DNA from 2 places in the Pseudoxanthobacter soli DSM 19599 genome. Region 2 is predicted to be linked to the other one. Evidence: predicted binding sites of a transcription regulator. Region 2 holds the regulator's gene; the other holds the start of a gene.
The links. The regulator LexA, encoded in region 2, represses DNA repair genes until DNA is damaged. The targets are predictions, from matches to a motif close to TGTTCNNNNTGTGTTCNG.

Region 1 (7,172 bases), 840 kb from region 2:
ATAGAATTCCATGAACACCATGGCGGATCACTCCCCGGCCTGAAGGGCGCCACGCCCGGCGGGCTGCGCAGCGGAAATCGGACGCATGTAGCCTTCTTCCTCGCCGCCGCCGCTATGGTCGGCGCCCGATTCGGAAACACCCGGGCCACGCCTCAGAACGTGGTTGATGTAGCGCGCGCCCGCAACGAAGACGATGAGATAGACGATCACGAACAGAATGAGCGTGACGAGTACAGCGCCGGAGGGCAGCGGCGAGTGGGCATCGGCGGTGCGCAGGATGCCCGTCGCGACCCATGGCTGACGGCCGATCTCGGTCACGAACCAGCCGGAGATCACGGTCACGAAGCCGATCGGCCACAGCCAACTCGCCGCGCGCAGATAAAGCCCCTCGGAGAACAGGCGGCCGCGCCACCACAGCCACGCGCCGAGCAGCACCGCCGCAAGCATGACCGCCCATAGGCCGACCATGATGCGGAAGCCGAAGAACGGCAGCACCAGCGGCGGGCGATCCGCCTCCGCGAACGTCAAGAGGCCCGGATAGGTCCCGTCCCACGACCGCGTCACGATGAGGCTGCCGAGGTGGGGAATCGCGATCTGGTAGAGATTGCGCTGTTCCGCCTCGCTCGGAATGGCGAAGACGACGAGCGGCACGCCGGCGCCGGGCACCTCGTCGCCACCCCAGTGGCCCTCGATGGTCGCCAGCTTGACCGGCTGATATTGGCGGATCACCTCGCCCGAGGCATCGCCCACATAGCCCTGGATCGGCACCAGCACGATCAGCAGGCCCAGCGACATGCGGATGCAGGTTTCGGCGAGATCGACCGACTTGCCCTGCAGCCACCAGCGGGCACCGGTCGCGAACACGACGAAGCCGGTGGTGATGAAGGCCGCGAGCACCATGTGGAAGAAGCGCGTCGGGAACGTCGGCGAGAAGATGATGGTCAGCCAGTCGACCGGATAGGCAATGCCGTCGCGCAGTTCGTGGCCGACCGGATGCTGCATCCAGCTGTTCGCGGACAGGATCCAGAAGGCGGAGATGCAGGTGCCGACCGCCACCATCAGGCAGGAGAAGAAGTGCAGCCACCGCGGCACCCGGTTCCAGCCGAACAGCATCAGGCCGAGGAACGTCGCTTCCAGGAAGAACGCCGTCAGCACCTCGTAGCCGATCAGCGGACCGATGACGTTGCCCACGACCTCCGAGAACCGGCTCCAGTTGAGCCCGAACTGGTACGACAGCACGATGCCCGAGACGACGCCCATGCCGAACGAGACGGCGAACACCTTCGTCCAGAAGCGGGCAAGCCGATCGTAACGGTCATTTCCCGTGAACAGCGACATGCCCGTCAGCGTCGCAATCCAGGCTGCGAGGCCGATTGTGAAGCTCGGGAAGATGACGTGAAAGACGATGGTGAATGCGAACTGGAACCGCGACAGCAGCACCGGGTCTAGCGATTCGATCATCGGGCGTTGCCTCCATCCGCAGGGGTCTTCCGAGACTGACGTTCGGCACCGGCCGCGGTAGATACCGGCGCGATGCGAGCGCCCGGTTTCCACCACCGGAGCGGCTTCCCGGTCACGGCAATGGACTCTCTCTCCACCCCGCCCTACGATGATGACAGAAAACCAAAACACGCAATAGAGACGTTTTTCATATTGCACGCTTAGGATCTGGCGACAATTCGCCTCGCAAAAGGCAATGCCATCCAGCCATAGACGCAATTATCACTTTCTAACAGATTATAAGAACGCTCGATAAACTTAAAGTCATCAGCAATTTCGCATCGCGCTCATCAAAGTAGCACGGTAAAATTTACCAATTTATACTAAATCAAAATCTCGAAACGATGTGCGGAATATGGCGCTACCGTGGCACAACCAAGACCTCGCAATAGAGGGCCGTGCGGAGAACAGGCGATTTCTCTTCGGCACATCGCTGCACGGGTGCGCGCAGCCGCAGGCGTTCAGCCCGCCAGCGCCGACCTGATCGCGCGGAAATCCCGCCACGCCAGCCGCTTTTCCAGAGGCTGGCGCAGCAGATAGGCCGGGTGCAGCGTGGCCATGGCGCGGATCTCGCGCCCGCCGATCGCCACCGTCATCCAGCGCCCGCGAAGCTTGCGGATGCCGTCGCTGGAGCCGGTCAGCGCCTTGGAGGAGGCCCCCCCCAGGAACACGAGCACCTCCGGAGCAACGAGTTCGATCTGCCGGGTGATGAACGGCTTGCAGATCTCGGTCTCTTGGGGGCTCGGCGTGCGATTGCCGGGCGGACGCCAGGGCACGACATTGGCGATATAGACCGAGGAGCGGTCGAGGCCGATCGCGGCGAGCATCAGGTCGAGCAGCCTGCCGGACCGGCCGACGAACGGCAGGCCGGCGATATCCTCTTCGCGGCCCGGCGCTTCGCCCACGAACATCAGCCGGGCGGCCGGGTTGCCGTCGGCAAACACGAGACGCGTCGCCGTCTTCCTGAGATTGCAGCCTTCGAACCGCGCCAGTGTCTCGCGGAGTTCGTCGAGGCTCGTCGCCGCGGAGGCGAGCGCGCGGGCATCCGCGATCGCGGCGTCGTCGGGCACCGTCGCACCCGGCGTGCCGCTCTCCGGCGGGGCCACGAAGCGACGGGGTTCCAGCCCCGGAGCAGCGGCGCCGGCGGATGCGGATCGAGTGAAAGATGGCGGCGGGGCGGCCGGAGCGAACGCCTGTGGCTTTTCCACCGCCTTGAAGCGATCGGGCGCCACATCCGACACGACGGCATCGACGCCCATCGCGTCGTACAACTCGATCAGGGCCGCAAGTTCGGCGCGCCGGTCGCCGTCGGAGAGGCTCATGGCGCGCTCCGCATCCGGGCGGCAGATCGACGCGGCGGCAGCGTGGCACCGGACAGGACGTGCCCGGTGCGCGCGATCCGCGCGGGCGCCGTCTTCCGCGACACCGCCTCAGGCTCCGATCCGGGAGAGGATTTCCGGCGAAACGCGCAAGGCCAGAAGCGCGCCGCCCAGGCGGCCGCGGGCCCGCACGAGATCCGCCCGTGAGGCGACGCGCGCCTCGGAATGCAAGACGTGCAGGCGGCCTCGCCCGATGCGGCGCACGAGGTCGATTTCCTCGTAGCGCGGCAGGTCGCGGTGGCCTCCGAGCTTGTCGTAGAGCGCGCGGGGCAACAGCAGCGCCTGCTCGGCAGCCGGCATCCGCAGCACGCGCGCGGCGAGCGACACACGCGCCTCGGCGACGCGGGCCGCCAGGCCCATCTCGTCGAGCGCGAAGCGAAATACCGCCGCCATTTCGACGCCGCGACCGCTGCGCTCCGCGCGCTCGGCGAACGTGGCCGCCTCACCGTGCCACCCGTTCGACAGCACCGCCCCCGGCCGCACGAACATCAGCCACGAGCCGCGCCGCCCTTCGGCAGCCCCCGCCCGCAACCGGCCGGCGAGATCGCCATTTCTTTCCAGGATATTGCAGCCGGATTCGTCGGCGACCCGGAGGGTCCCGTCGCGCGAACCGGCATCGACCACGACGACCTCGCGCACGACGCCGTCGGCCGCCGCGCCGACGAGCGACGCGAGCGTGTAGGCGAGGGCAACCTCGCTGTTCGATGTCGGGATGACCACTGTGATCATGGTTTTTCTCATACACGCTTTCCCGTTCTGCCGCGAGTGCGAACGACCGCGCGCCGACGCAAATGTTCTTGTTATGTTCTGTTCGATCGCCTATGTTCCGGGAATGTCGGGCCGATTGGCCCACCACCGGGAGGTGATCCGATGGCCGCCAGAAACGTCCTCGAAAAGCCGCGCGAATCGATGGCCGCCAACGCAGCGCGTGCGATGCCGCTGCCGTCCGGCCCGACCCGCGACGAGCCCGATCGCTTCGGCGTCGCCGTGCTCGAAGGGCAGCGGCGCGGACGTGGCGCCGGGCTCAATCCTGAAGGGCGCTTCGAGGCCGAGCGGCGGGAGATCGTCGACGATGGCTGGCAGTCGCTCGATGAGGCGGCGCCGGTCCGCACCGAGGTGCGGGAGGAGCGCGCGCGCTCCGCCATCACCAGGAACACCTCCCCCGATATCGGGTTCGACCGGTCCCTCAATGCGTACCGCGGCTGCGAGCATGGCTGCATCTACTGCTATGCACGCCCCTATCATTCCTATGTCGGTCTTTCGCCCGGGCTCGATTTCGAGACCAAGCTCTATGCCAAGTCCAACGTCGCGGAGGTTCTGGAGCGCGAGCTGGCGGCGCCCGGCTATGTGGCCCGCACGCTCGCGCTGGGCACGGCGACGGATCCCTACCAGCCGATCGAACGGGAACGGCGCCTGACCCGCGCCGTGCTGGAGGTGATGGAGCGCACCGGGCATCCCGTCGCGATCACGACGAAGTCGGCGCTGGTGACCCGCGATATCGATATCCTGTCCCGGCTCGCCGCGCGCGGACTTGCCAAGGTCGCGCTTTCCGTGACGACCCTCGACCGGCGGCTGGCGCGTTCGATGGAGCCGCGCGCCTCCACGCCGGAGAAGCGGCTCGATGCGATCCGCCAGCTGACGGAGGCCGGCGTGCCGACAGCGGTGATGGTGGCTCCGGTGATTCCGGCGCTGAACGATTCGGAAATCGAGCGCATCCTCGACGCCGCCAAGGCCGCGGGGGCTGACGAAGCGGGCTATGTGCTGCTGCGACTGCCGCTGGAAGTCTCCGAGCTGTTCAAGGACTGGCTGGTGCGCGAGTACCCGGACCGCTTTCGCCATGTCATGTCCATCGTCCGGGCGATGCGCGACGGCAAGGACTATGATGCGTCCTTCGGCAAGCGCATGACCGGCGAAGGGCCCTATGCGTGGACGCTCGGACGACGCTTCGAACTCGCATGCAAGCGGCTCGGCCTCAATGCGCGGCGGATGCGGCTAAGGGGCGACCTGTTCGAACCGCCGGTGCCGCAGGGCGCGCAGCTCAGCCTGTTCTGAACGGTGGAAGCGTCTTCTGAATGGTGGAAGCGCGCTGATCCACAAAGCCGCGCCCCCGCCCACGGGCGCGGAAAGAACCCGGCTTGGAGTCTGTCATGATGTCGCCCTCACCTCCCAGGATCACGGCCATCACGCTCGGCGTGCGCGATCTCGCGGCGTCGGCCGCGTTCTATGACCGGCTCGGATGGCATCGCTCGTCCACGAGCGTCGAGGGCGCGGTGGTGTTCTACCCGTCCGGCGGCGCCGTGTTCGCCCTGTTCGGACGCGAAGCGCTGACCGAGGATGCGGGGTTGCCACGGGAGGCAGCCACGGCAACCGTGACGTTCGGCGGCTTCTCGCTTGCGAGAAACCTGCCGGACAGGGAAGCCGTCGACCGCGAACTCGCGAACGCCGCCGCAGCCGGTGGTACTATCGTCAAGGCCGCACATGACACCTTCTGGGGCGGCTATTCCGGCTACTTCGCCGATCTGGACGGTCATCTTTGGGAAGTCGCCTGGAATCCGTTCTGGCCGCTCGACGGAGACGGCGGCGTCGTCCTGCCGCCCTGAAGCACTTCGGGCGGGTATGAAGGCGCACCGAGCTGCGTGGCGTGCCGATCATCTCGGGCGCCTCCGGTCGATCGCGCCGCGCCGGTCGGATCGGATTTCGGGCTCGGCCCCACCGTCCGCGGATGGCAATCCGCGGACAGCAGTCCGATCGGCGGGATTGCGAATCGGCGGCGTCGACGCCACCGTGCCGCCATGGCAAAGCGCATGAGGACAATGGCCCCGATCGCCGATCTGATCGGCCCGCCGGACGGCAGCGGCGAGCCGCCGCCATTGCCGGCATCCCGATGGCCGGACCCGGCGTTCGACGCGCGGCTGTTCGCGCGCGCCGGCGGACGACTGTGCGGCGTGGACGAGGTGGGGCGCGGGCCATGGGCCGGACCGGTTGTGACCGCCGCCGTCGTGCTCGACCGCGACCACATTCCCGACGGGCTGGCGGATTCGAAGCTGGTGTCGCCGGCCGAGCGCGAGCGGCTGTTCGCGGAGATCATCGCAACCGCCGATGTCGCGATCGGCATGGCTTCGGTCGAGCGCATCGACCGGACGGACATCCGCAAGGCAACGTTATGGGCGATGGCGCGTGCGGTCGCCGGGCTCGCCGAGAGGCCGACACTGGCGGTTTTCGACGGACGTGACGTGCCGCCGGGCCTGTCCTGCGCAGGCGAAGCCCTGATCGACGGCGATATGCTGTCCCAGTCGATCGCCGCCGCGTCGATCGTCGCCAAGGTGGCGCGCGACCGGTTGATGAGCGCGCTCTCGGAAAGCTTCCCGGATTACGGCTTCGAGCGCCACAAGGGCTACGGCACCGCCGCGCATCAGGCTGCGCTCGCCCGCTTCGGCATTACCCCGCATCATCGCCGCAGCTTCGCACCGATCCGCAAGCTGCTTTGAGTCCGTGCGCGCCTCCGGCAGGGGCGAACGGCAGGTGCGAGTCCGAGCGCCGATTTCACCGGACGGCTTTCAGGCGCCTTGCATAAGCCGGGCCTTTGACGCCGTGTTGTTTTGCCCGGCGACCGGTTCACCTGCGCAGACCGATTATCGTCCGAGGAACAGGCCGCAAAACGAAAAGGCCGGAGCGTCGAGCCGCTCCGGCCTTTCGAATTCGCTGTCGGAGCCTGTGTGCCCCGTTCAACCGTGTCCCGTGCCACCGCCCTCGCGGGTGCGGCCCCGTGGTAAGCCTCGGTTCAATCCAGGCGCAGACTCAGTTCAGGCGAGCCTCGTCAGTTCAGGCGCGCCTTGGCGGCCTGAATGCCCTCGTTGATGAGGGTGTCCGCCGCGGCGCCGCCGATTCGGGTCTTGAGGACCTGGGCCGCGGCAGCGACGGCGACGTCGGCTGCAACAGACCGGACATCGGCGATCGCCTGGGTCTCGGCCTGGGCGATCTTCTGCTCCGCGGTCTTGGTGCGGCGGGCGATCATGTCCTCGATCGCGGCATGGGCCTCGGCGGTGATGCGCTCGGCCTCGGAACGGGCGGTCTCGAGCACCGCCTGCGCCTCGGCCTCGGCTTCGCGGCGCTTGCGCTGGTACTCGGCCAGAACGGTCTGCGCTTCCTCGCGCAGCCGGCGGGCTTCGTCGAGCTCGCGGCGGATGTTGCTGGACCGTTCGTCCAGATAGCCGGCGACCTTGCCCGGAACCTTGATGTAGATGAACCCGGCGAACAGGATCACCAGTGCGACGAGAGCAAAGAAGGTTGCGT
Region 2 (7,172 bases):
CTCCAGACATCACAGCATTCCCTTCCGACAGACCCGAAGGCGTCGGCTCAAGGCGACGCCACTTCAAGAGCGCCGCGGACCATAAACCGGCCCGGCCGATCACGGAAGCGCCGAAGGCGGACCCGGCGATGACGCGGCAGGCCAAGGCCGCCCGCCGGCGCCGCCGCAGAGATCCCGGGCGCACGTCTCCCAAGCAGCCGGCCCGTCTCAGAGAGCCGGCGCTTGAGAGTCCCGGATCGAAGATCCAGGGGCATTGGTCCCCGCGCGGCGACGCCATGCTCAGATCCTGGCTGCAGACCCCTGCCGCCGATCCCAAGCCACAGATCTCACACCTCTTATTCCGGGGCGCCAATCCCGGTCGGCGTGCCAATGCGCGCAGGAGAACGCGACGTCAGTACCGGCGCAGCAGGGCGACGAGCTTGCCCTGAACGCGCACGCGGTCCGGCCCGAAGATCCGGGTCTCGTAGGCGGGGTTCGCCGCTTCGAGCGCGATGGAGGCACCCTTGCGGCGCAGCCGCTTCAGCGTGGCCTCCTCGCCGTCGACCAGCGCGACCACGATGTCGCCGGTGTCCGCGCTGTCCGAACGGCGGATGACGACGGTATCGCCGTCGAGGATGCCGGCCTCGATCATCGAGTCGCCACGCACTTCGAGTGCGAAATGCTCGCCCGGCGGCAGCATCTCGGACGGCAGCGTGATGCTGTGGCTTTGGGTCTGGATCGCGGCGATCGGCACGCCGGCAGCGATGCGGCCCATGACCGGTACGTCCAGCATGTTGACCGCGCGCTCCGGCTGCGCCCGTGTCGTGACGGGCGGAGGCGCGGGCTCGGGCGTCCGATCCCGCGCACCGGAGATGACGCTCGGCGAGAAGCCGCGCGGCCGGGCGGCCGGGCTTTGCGAGACCGAATCGGGTAGGCGCACCACCTCGAGCGCGCGGGCCCTGTTCGGCAGGCGGCGCACGAAGCCGCGTTCCTCGAGAGCCGTGATCAGCCGGTGAATGCCGGACTTCGAGCGCAGGTCGAGGGCCTCCTTCATCTCCTCGAAGGAAGGGGGAACGCCGCTTTCCTTGAGCCGCTCATGGATGAACATCAACAGCTCATATTGCTTGCGCGTGAGCATCTGCCCCTCTCGGCATGAGATCAGAACGAACGGCGGCACGTCGCGCGCGGAGATATGGACGACTGTCTTCCCCGCGCGCAGCCTTTGATCCGGAGCGGGGACGATTCAAGTCCGAGTCAAGATCGAAGGGTGTACAAATCAGGAACGAACGTTATTCGTTCCAGTTGTGTTCCGCAACGGTTAATTTCCGGTGTTCTTCAAGACGTTGTGGCTCGTGACACGCGTGAGCGGGACGTTTCGGCCGCGGTCGCCCTCATTCGCGCGAGTAGACTGATTTCAAAGAGGAATTTTAGATCGGGCGACGAGACGACGCGGCGCACGGCACAGGCTGTCAGTCGGGCTTCGGTTCGGCGGGTTGCCGAAACGTGGGTTTTCCAAGCGCACACGTCCCGCCATCCCGCCGTGGCTTTGAGACGCCCTGCGCAGGAAAATTCCGCCCCCACTTCCGGTCGCGCTGGCTTATCCTCCTCGTTCGTGCGGCGAAGGTTCACGCGCATTCGGGCTGCGATCGGCCAACAAGGGGGAAGGTGCTTCGATGGCTACGGCGGGGGTAATCCGCGGCCTGTGGCCGGATGCGCTCTCGATCGATATTGGCTGGCGGAACGTCGTTTACGCATTGCGGACAGCAGTGGCGGGGCTGGTCGCCCTCGCCATCGCTTACTGGCTCGGCCTGCAGGATCCGCAGTGGTCGATCCTCACCGTCTATCTCCTTGCCCAGCCGACCGCCGGCGCATCGATCGCAAAGGGTTTCTATCGGATCGCCGGCACGATCGCCGGGGCGATCGCCGGCCTCGTCGCCGTCGCGCTTTATGCGGAGGCTCCCGTCGCACTCGTCGGGTGTCTGGCCGTGTGGTACTTCGCCACGACATATGCGGCCACCAGAGCCCGCTACTTCGCGGCTTACGGCGTTCTCCTTGCCGGCTTCACTGCGCTTCTCGTCGGTTTCGAGGGCGCAGCCGCGCCAACGACCGCGTGGACCATCGCGCTCGATCGCTCGACCGAGATCATTCTCGGCATCCTGTGTTCGACAGCGGCGAGCGTGCTGGTCATGCCGCGCTATGCGAGCGACGTGCTGCGTGCCGCGCTCTATGCCAACGTCTCCGGGCTGGCTGCATTCGGCGTCGCCGCGCTGCAGCCGGGCACGCCGTTCGACACCCTGATGCGGATGCGGCGGCGGATGGTGGCGGATGTCGTCAAGTTCGATGCGCTGCGATCTTACACCGCGTTCGAGGGGCCGGACCGGCGCGTCGACGATGAGACGCTCCATCGGGCGCTCTCCGAGTTTCTCGCCGTGCTGGCCGTGGTGCGCGGTCTCTATGTCCGGCTGGAAGATATCCGCGGCGCACAGGACGAGGCGATCAACGACCGGCTGGAACCGGCGCTCCGCGATGTCCAGCGAGTGCTGCGGACGCTGTCAGACGACCTGCCGCGGTTCAGCGGCGCGAGGGAGGTCCGCCAGCGACTGCGCGACGCCCATCGAGATGTCGCGCAGGCCGCCGCGGATCTCGAAGGGCATGCCGGAACGTGTCCCCTTGAGCCGCTGGCGAATGCGCTCCTGATCCTGCGGCGTACTGGCGAGATGGTCCATGGGCTCGCCATGGTGATGACGGCGGAGGCGGCGAGCATGCGCGCGGCGGCACATCCCAAGCGCGGGCCTGCGCGCTCCAAGCCACGCGCGCCCGTCGACGACCGCGAGGCGATCCTGCAGGGACTGCGGGCGAGCCTCGGGCTCGTCGCGGTTGCCCTGTTCTGGAGCGCGACAACCTGGACCGCCGGATTCTCGGCGCTCGAGGGCTTCGGGATCATGATCTTCTTCGCGATCAACCAGGACGATCCCGCGCGGATCGGCCTGCCATACACCCTGTTCGTGGCCTGCGGGCTCGTCATGGCCTATGCCTACATGGTGCTGGTGCTGCCGTCCCTCGAAGGCTTCCTTTCGCTTTCGCTGGCACTGATGATCGTGCTCGTTCCGGCCGGGCTCGTCATGGGGACGCCGCGATACGCCTTTCCCGGCGCCGGGTTCACGTCGTTCTTCGTCGCCTACATGGGCAGCGGCAACGTCTACCGACCCGAACCCGGTGTGTTCGCGAACTCCGCCCTGGGGCTGCTGTTCGGCTTCGGCATCGGCCTGGTGTTCTTCAATCTCGTGCCGGTGACGTCGCGGCCCGCGCGGCGCAGGGCACTTGCTGCCGGCATGCGCCGCCTCGCCGCCGTGGCGGGTGGACGGGCGGCTCCGCGCAGGGCGCACCGCGAGGCGCTCGAAGACCTCGCCGCGTTGCTGCCTCGCCTCGATCTGGACCGGCCGGGCGACGAGACGTTTCTGCGCGGTTCGCTCGGCGTGGCCTCGTCCTGCCTTGAACTCGGCCTGCTGCGCCGCTTCATGAGCGATCCGGCGATGCCGCCGGATGGCCGGAGGGCGATCGATGCGTGCCTCAACAGCCTCGCCGCGGCGTTCGCCATGCTGGCGGACGCTCCCGCCGACGCCGATGCGGTCGTCTCGCGGGCCGAGGCCGCGGTCGCCGAAATGCGTGCGCGGCTGGCAGAGGTCGCCTTGGAACCGGCGTCCGATATGGCGGCGAGCGTCCTGCGCGCAGCCTCCTCGCTGCGCTTCATCGCCGACCGCTTCGGCTTCGACCGCCCCTATCTGCTGCGCGCATTTCCGAAGGATTGAGAGCAGACCCATGCCTCTCGCCGCAACGTCACCGCCCATCGCACCTTCGGCCGCCCTGCCGGTCGAGGTTCCACCATCAGTCTCCTGGTCCTGGCTGGAGCCGGGCAATTTCGGCAACATCGACCTGTTCGGCTTCTATCTCGCGCCGATGATGCTCTGGCTGGTGCTGGCGCTCGTGCCCTTCGGTCTCGCGCGACTAGTGCTGAAGCGGACCGGGTTCTATCGCTTCGTGTGGCATTCCACACTGTTCGATACCGCGCTTTACGTGCTTGCTCTGGGCGTGACAACGCTGGCGGGAGGTGTGCGATGGCTGTGACGAGCCGGGGCATTCGTATGGTCGTGACGCTCGTCGTGGTCGCGGCGGCCGTCCTCGTCGGCTGGCGGCTCTGGGCGTTCTACACGCTGGCGCCATGGACACGCGACGCCCGCGTGCTTGCGAACGTCGTGGAGATCGCCCCGGACGTCTCCGGCCTGATCGACGCGATCAACGTGAAGGACAATCAGGAGATAAGGAAGGGCGACGTGCTGTTCGTCATCGACCGGCAACGCTTCCAGGTGGCGGTTCAGCAGGCCCAGGCCGCCGTAGCTCAGCGTCGGCAGGCCCTGACGCTCGCCCAGGACGACGCCGACCGCGACTCCCGCCTGCGTGCGTCCGATACCTCCGCGATCTCGGTCGAGAATGTCGAGAAGTCGACGACCAGGGCCGCGGAGGCGGGCGCCGATCTGGCGGCGGCCGAGGCGACGCTCGCGAGCGCCGAGATCGACCTGACGCGGGCGGAGGTACGTTCGCCGGTCGACGGCTATGTCACGAACCTCACGGCGACGGTCGGGGACTACGCGCGCGTGGGCAACGGCGTGCTCGCGGTCGTCGACCGGCATTCATTCTATGTCTACGCCTACTTCATGGAAACGAAGCTTCCCTTTATCCGCGTCGGCGATGCCGCGACCGTGACGCTCATGGCCGGCGACGCGCAGATCGAAGGAAAGGTTGAGGGGATCAGCCGTGCCATCGGCGATGCCAATGCCACGGCGGGACTTCTGGCGAGGGTCGATCCGGAGTTCGAGTGGATCCGGCTGGCGCAGCGCATTCCGGTGCGCATCCGCCTGGGCGAGGTACCGGAGGGCGTCCCACTGATTTCCGGCCTGTCCGCGACCGTCGTGGTGCATCCGGGCGGTACAGGTCCGCAAGTGGCGGAGTGAAGCAAGCGGCGGAGTGAAGCGACCGCGAGGCGGGATCGAGCACGCCTGAAAGCGAAACTGCCCCCCGGATCGGGCGATCCGGGGGACAGTTTCATGCGCATCCACGTCTAGCGCGGTGTCCCTCAGTCGGGGCATCGCTGCGGACCGTCTTCGGAGCCCGGCGGGTTCCTGGGGCGGCCAGTGGCGCTCAGAAGAACGAGCGCCGCTGCCACCAGCCGGAGCGCTTCGGCCGGTCGTCGACCTCCGGTTCGGCGGCGGGTGCCTCGGGAGCCGGCTCCGGCGCCTCGGAACCGCTATCCCCGGCGTGGTGCTGCTCGGGCGCGTCGTTCCAGGATGCGGCCTCTTCGCTCGCGGTGGAGGTGTCCTCGGCCGCCGCAGGTGCTGCGGGCTCGGGTTCGGCAGGCGCGGACTCATGCGACGCTTCGGCTGAAGGCGACTCGGTCGCCAGTTCCGCGGTCTCCGGCTCCGCGGTCTGCGCCGCTACGACCTCGTGACCTTCTTCGGCCGGCGCCGCAGCGACGGTCTCGGGAGTGGCATCGTGCACGGCCTCCGGTGCGACGGCCTCGGCCGGCGTCTCGTCGGCAGCCGGGGAGGTGGCCAGGGCCGGTTCCTCGCCGCCCTGCACGGTCGCGGCGTTCGTCTCGGCAGCGTCGGTCTCTTCGGTCGTCTCGCGACGGCGGCGTCCGCCGCGACGACCGCGACGACGACGCGCGGCCGCGGCATCCTCTTCCGAGACCTCGGCAGACTGAGCTTCGGCTTCGGCGTCCGGGGAAGCGGCACCGGAAGGCTGACCTTCCGAAGCCTCGCCTTCCGACGACACGGTCTCCGCCGACATCGTCTCCGATGGGACGGCGATGTCCGGCGATGCCGGTGCCTCATCGGCATCCGTGTCTTCGGCTGTCACCGTCCCGGTTTCGATCCCGATGGCGGCCGTCTCGACGGCTTCGCCTGCGATCCCGGCCGGAGCGTGCTCGTCGCCCTCGTCGTCGCCGTCGTCTTCACCCTGCTCGACTTCACCCGAGGCGTTGGCCTCGCGGGCGCCGTTCTCGCCGCCACGACGGCGGCGGCGACGGCGGCGGCGCTTACGATTGCCTTCGCCGTTCTCGGAACCGGCCTGCTGGGGCGACGGCTGCTCCGGCGCCTCTTCGGCGACGTCTTCCGCCTCCTCCGGCTCCTCCTCGATCAGGGCATCCGGATCGACCGAATCGACGTGAACCACCGACGAGAGGCCGGGCGGGGGCGGCAGGTTCGGGTCGCGAACCGCGAGCTCGCCCTTTTCGACGGCGTGATGGTGCGTGCCGAGGCCCTCGTCAGCCGAGATGCTGATCTGGACACCGAAACGGGCTTCGATGTCGGCAAGGTGGCGGCGCTTCTGGTTGAGGATGTAAAGCGCGACGGCCGTGCGGGTGCGGACGTTGAGATTGTGCGCGGCGCTCTTCAGAAGCGCTTCCTCGATGGTGCGCAGCACATGGAGCGCGACCGATTCCGTGGAGCGCACGACGCCGGTGCCGAAGCAGTGCGGGCACACCTGGGTGGAGCTTTCCACCACGCCGGTGCGGATGCGCTGGCGCGACATCTCCATCAGGCCGAAATGCGAGATACGGCCGACCTGGATGCGGGCGCGATCGGACTTCAGCGCCTCCTTCAACCGGCGTTCGACTGCGCGGTTGTTCTTGTTCTCCTCCATGTCGATGAAGTCGATGACGATCAGGCCCGCGAGGTCGCGCAGACGCAGCTGGCGCGCGACTTCGTCCGCCGCCTCCAGATTGGTCTGGACGGCGGTGTCCTCGATGTTGTGCTCGCGGGTGGAGCGTCCCGAGTTCACGTCGATGGAGACGAGCGCCTCGGTCTGGTTGATGACGATGTAGCCGCCCGACTTCAGTGTCACCTGGGGCGAGAACATCGCATCGAGCTGCGCCTCGACGCCGAAGCGCGTGAACAGCGGCGAGGGGTCCTTGTAGGCCTTCACGTTCTTCGCATGGCTCGGCATGAGCATGCGCATGAAGTCCTTGGCCTCGCGATAGCCCTCGTCGCCGCCGACCAGGACCTCGTCGATGTCCTTGTTGTAGAGGTCGCGGATCGAGCGCTTGATCAGGCTGCCTTCCTCATAGACGAGGGCAGGGGCGGAGGAGCGCAGCGTCAGGTCGCGCACGTTCTCCCACAGCCGCAGCAGATACTCGAAGT

Region 1: a site for LexA is predicted at 3,672-3,689, ahead of BUF17_RS00865 (PA0069 family radical SAM protein). Genes of this name have one in related genera too.

What each region holds. Positions count from the first base shown of each region.
Region 1 is NZ_FRXO01000001.1:210,963-218,134, reverse strand. It holds gene cydB (cytochrome d ubiquinol oxidase subunit II) at 1-12, opposite strand, end outside; gene BUF17_RS00880 (cytochrome ubiquinol oxidase subunit I) at 28-1,461, opposite strand; gene BUF17_RS00875 (uracil-DNA glycosylase) at 1,962-2,822, opposite strand; gene BUF17_RS00870 (glycosyltransferase) at 2,931-3,608, opposite strand; gene BUF17_RS00865 (PA0069 family radical SAM protein) at 3,750-4,931, shown strand; gene BUF17_RS00860 (VOC family protein) at 5,030-5,479, shown strand; gene rnhB (ribonuclease HII) at 5,684-6,367, shown strand; gene BUF17_RS00850 (F0F1 ATP synthase subunit B family protein) at 6,697-7,172, opposite strand, start outside.
Region 2 is NZ_FRXO01000001.1:1,055,201-1,062,372, reverse strand. It holds partial or broken gene BUF17_RS04500 (sugar phosphate nucleotidyltransferase) at 1-10, opposite strand, end outside; gene lexA (transcriptional repressor LexA) at 392-1,117, opposite strand; gene BUF17_RS04490 (FUSC family protein) at 1,653-3,788, shown strand; gene BUF17_RS23175 (DUF1656 domain-containing protein) at 3,799-4,104, shown strand; gene BUF17_RS04480 (efflux RND transporter periplasmic adaptor subunit) at 4,095-4,988, shown strand; gene BUF17_RS04475 (ribonuclease E/G) at 5,176-7,172, opposite strand, start outside.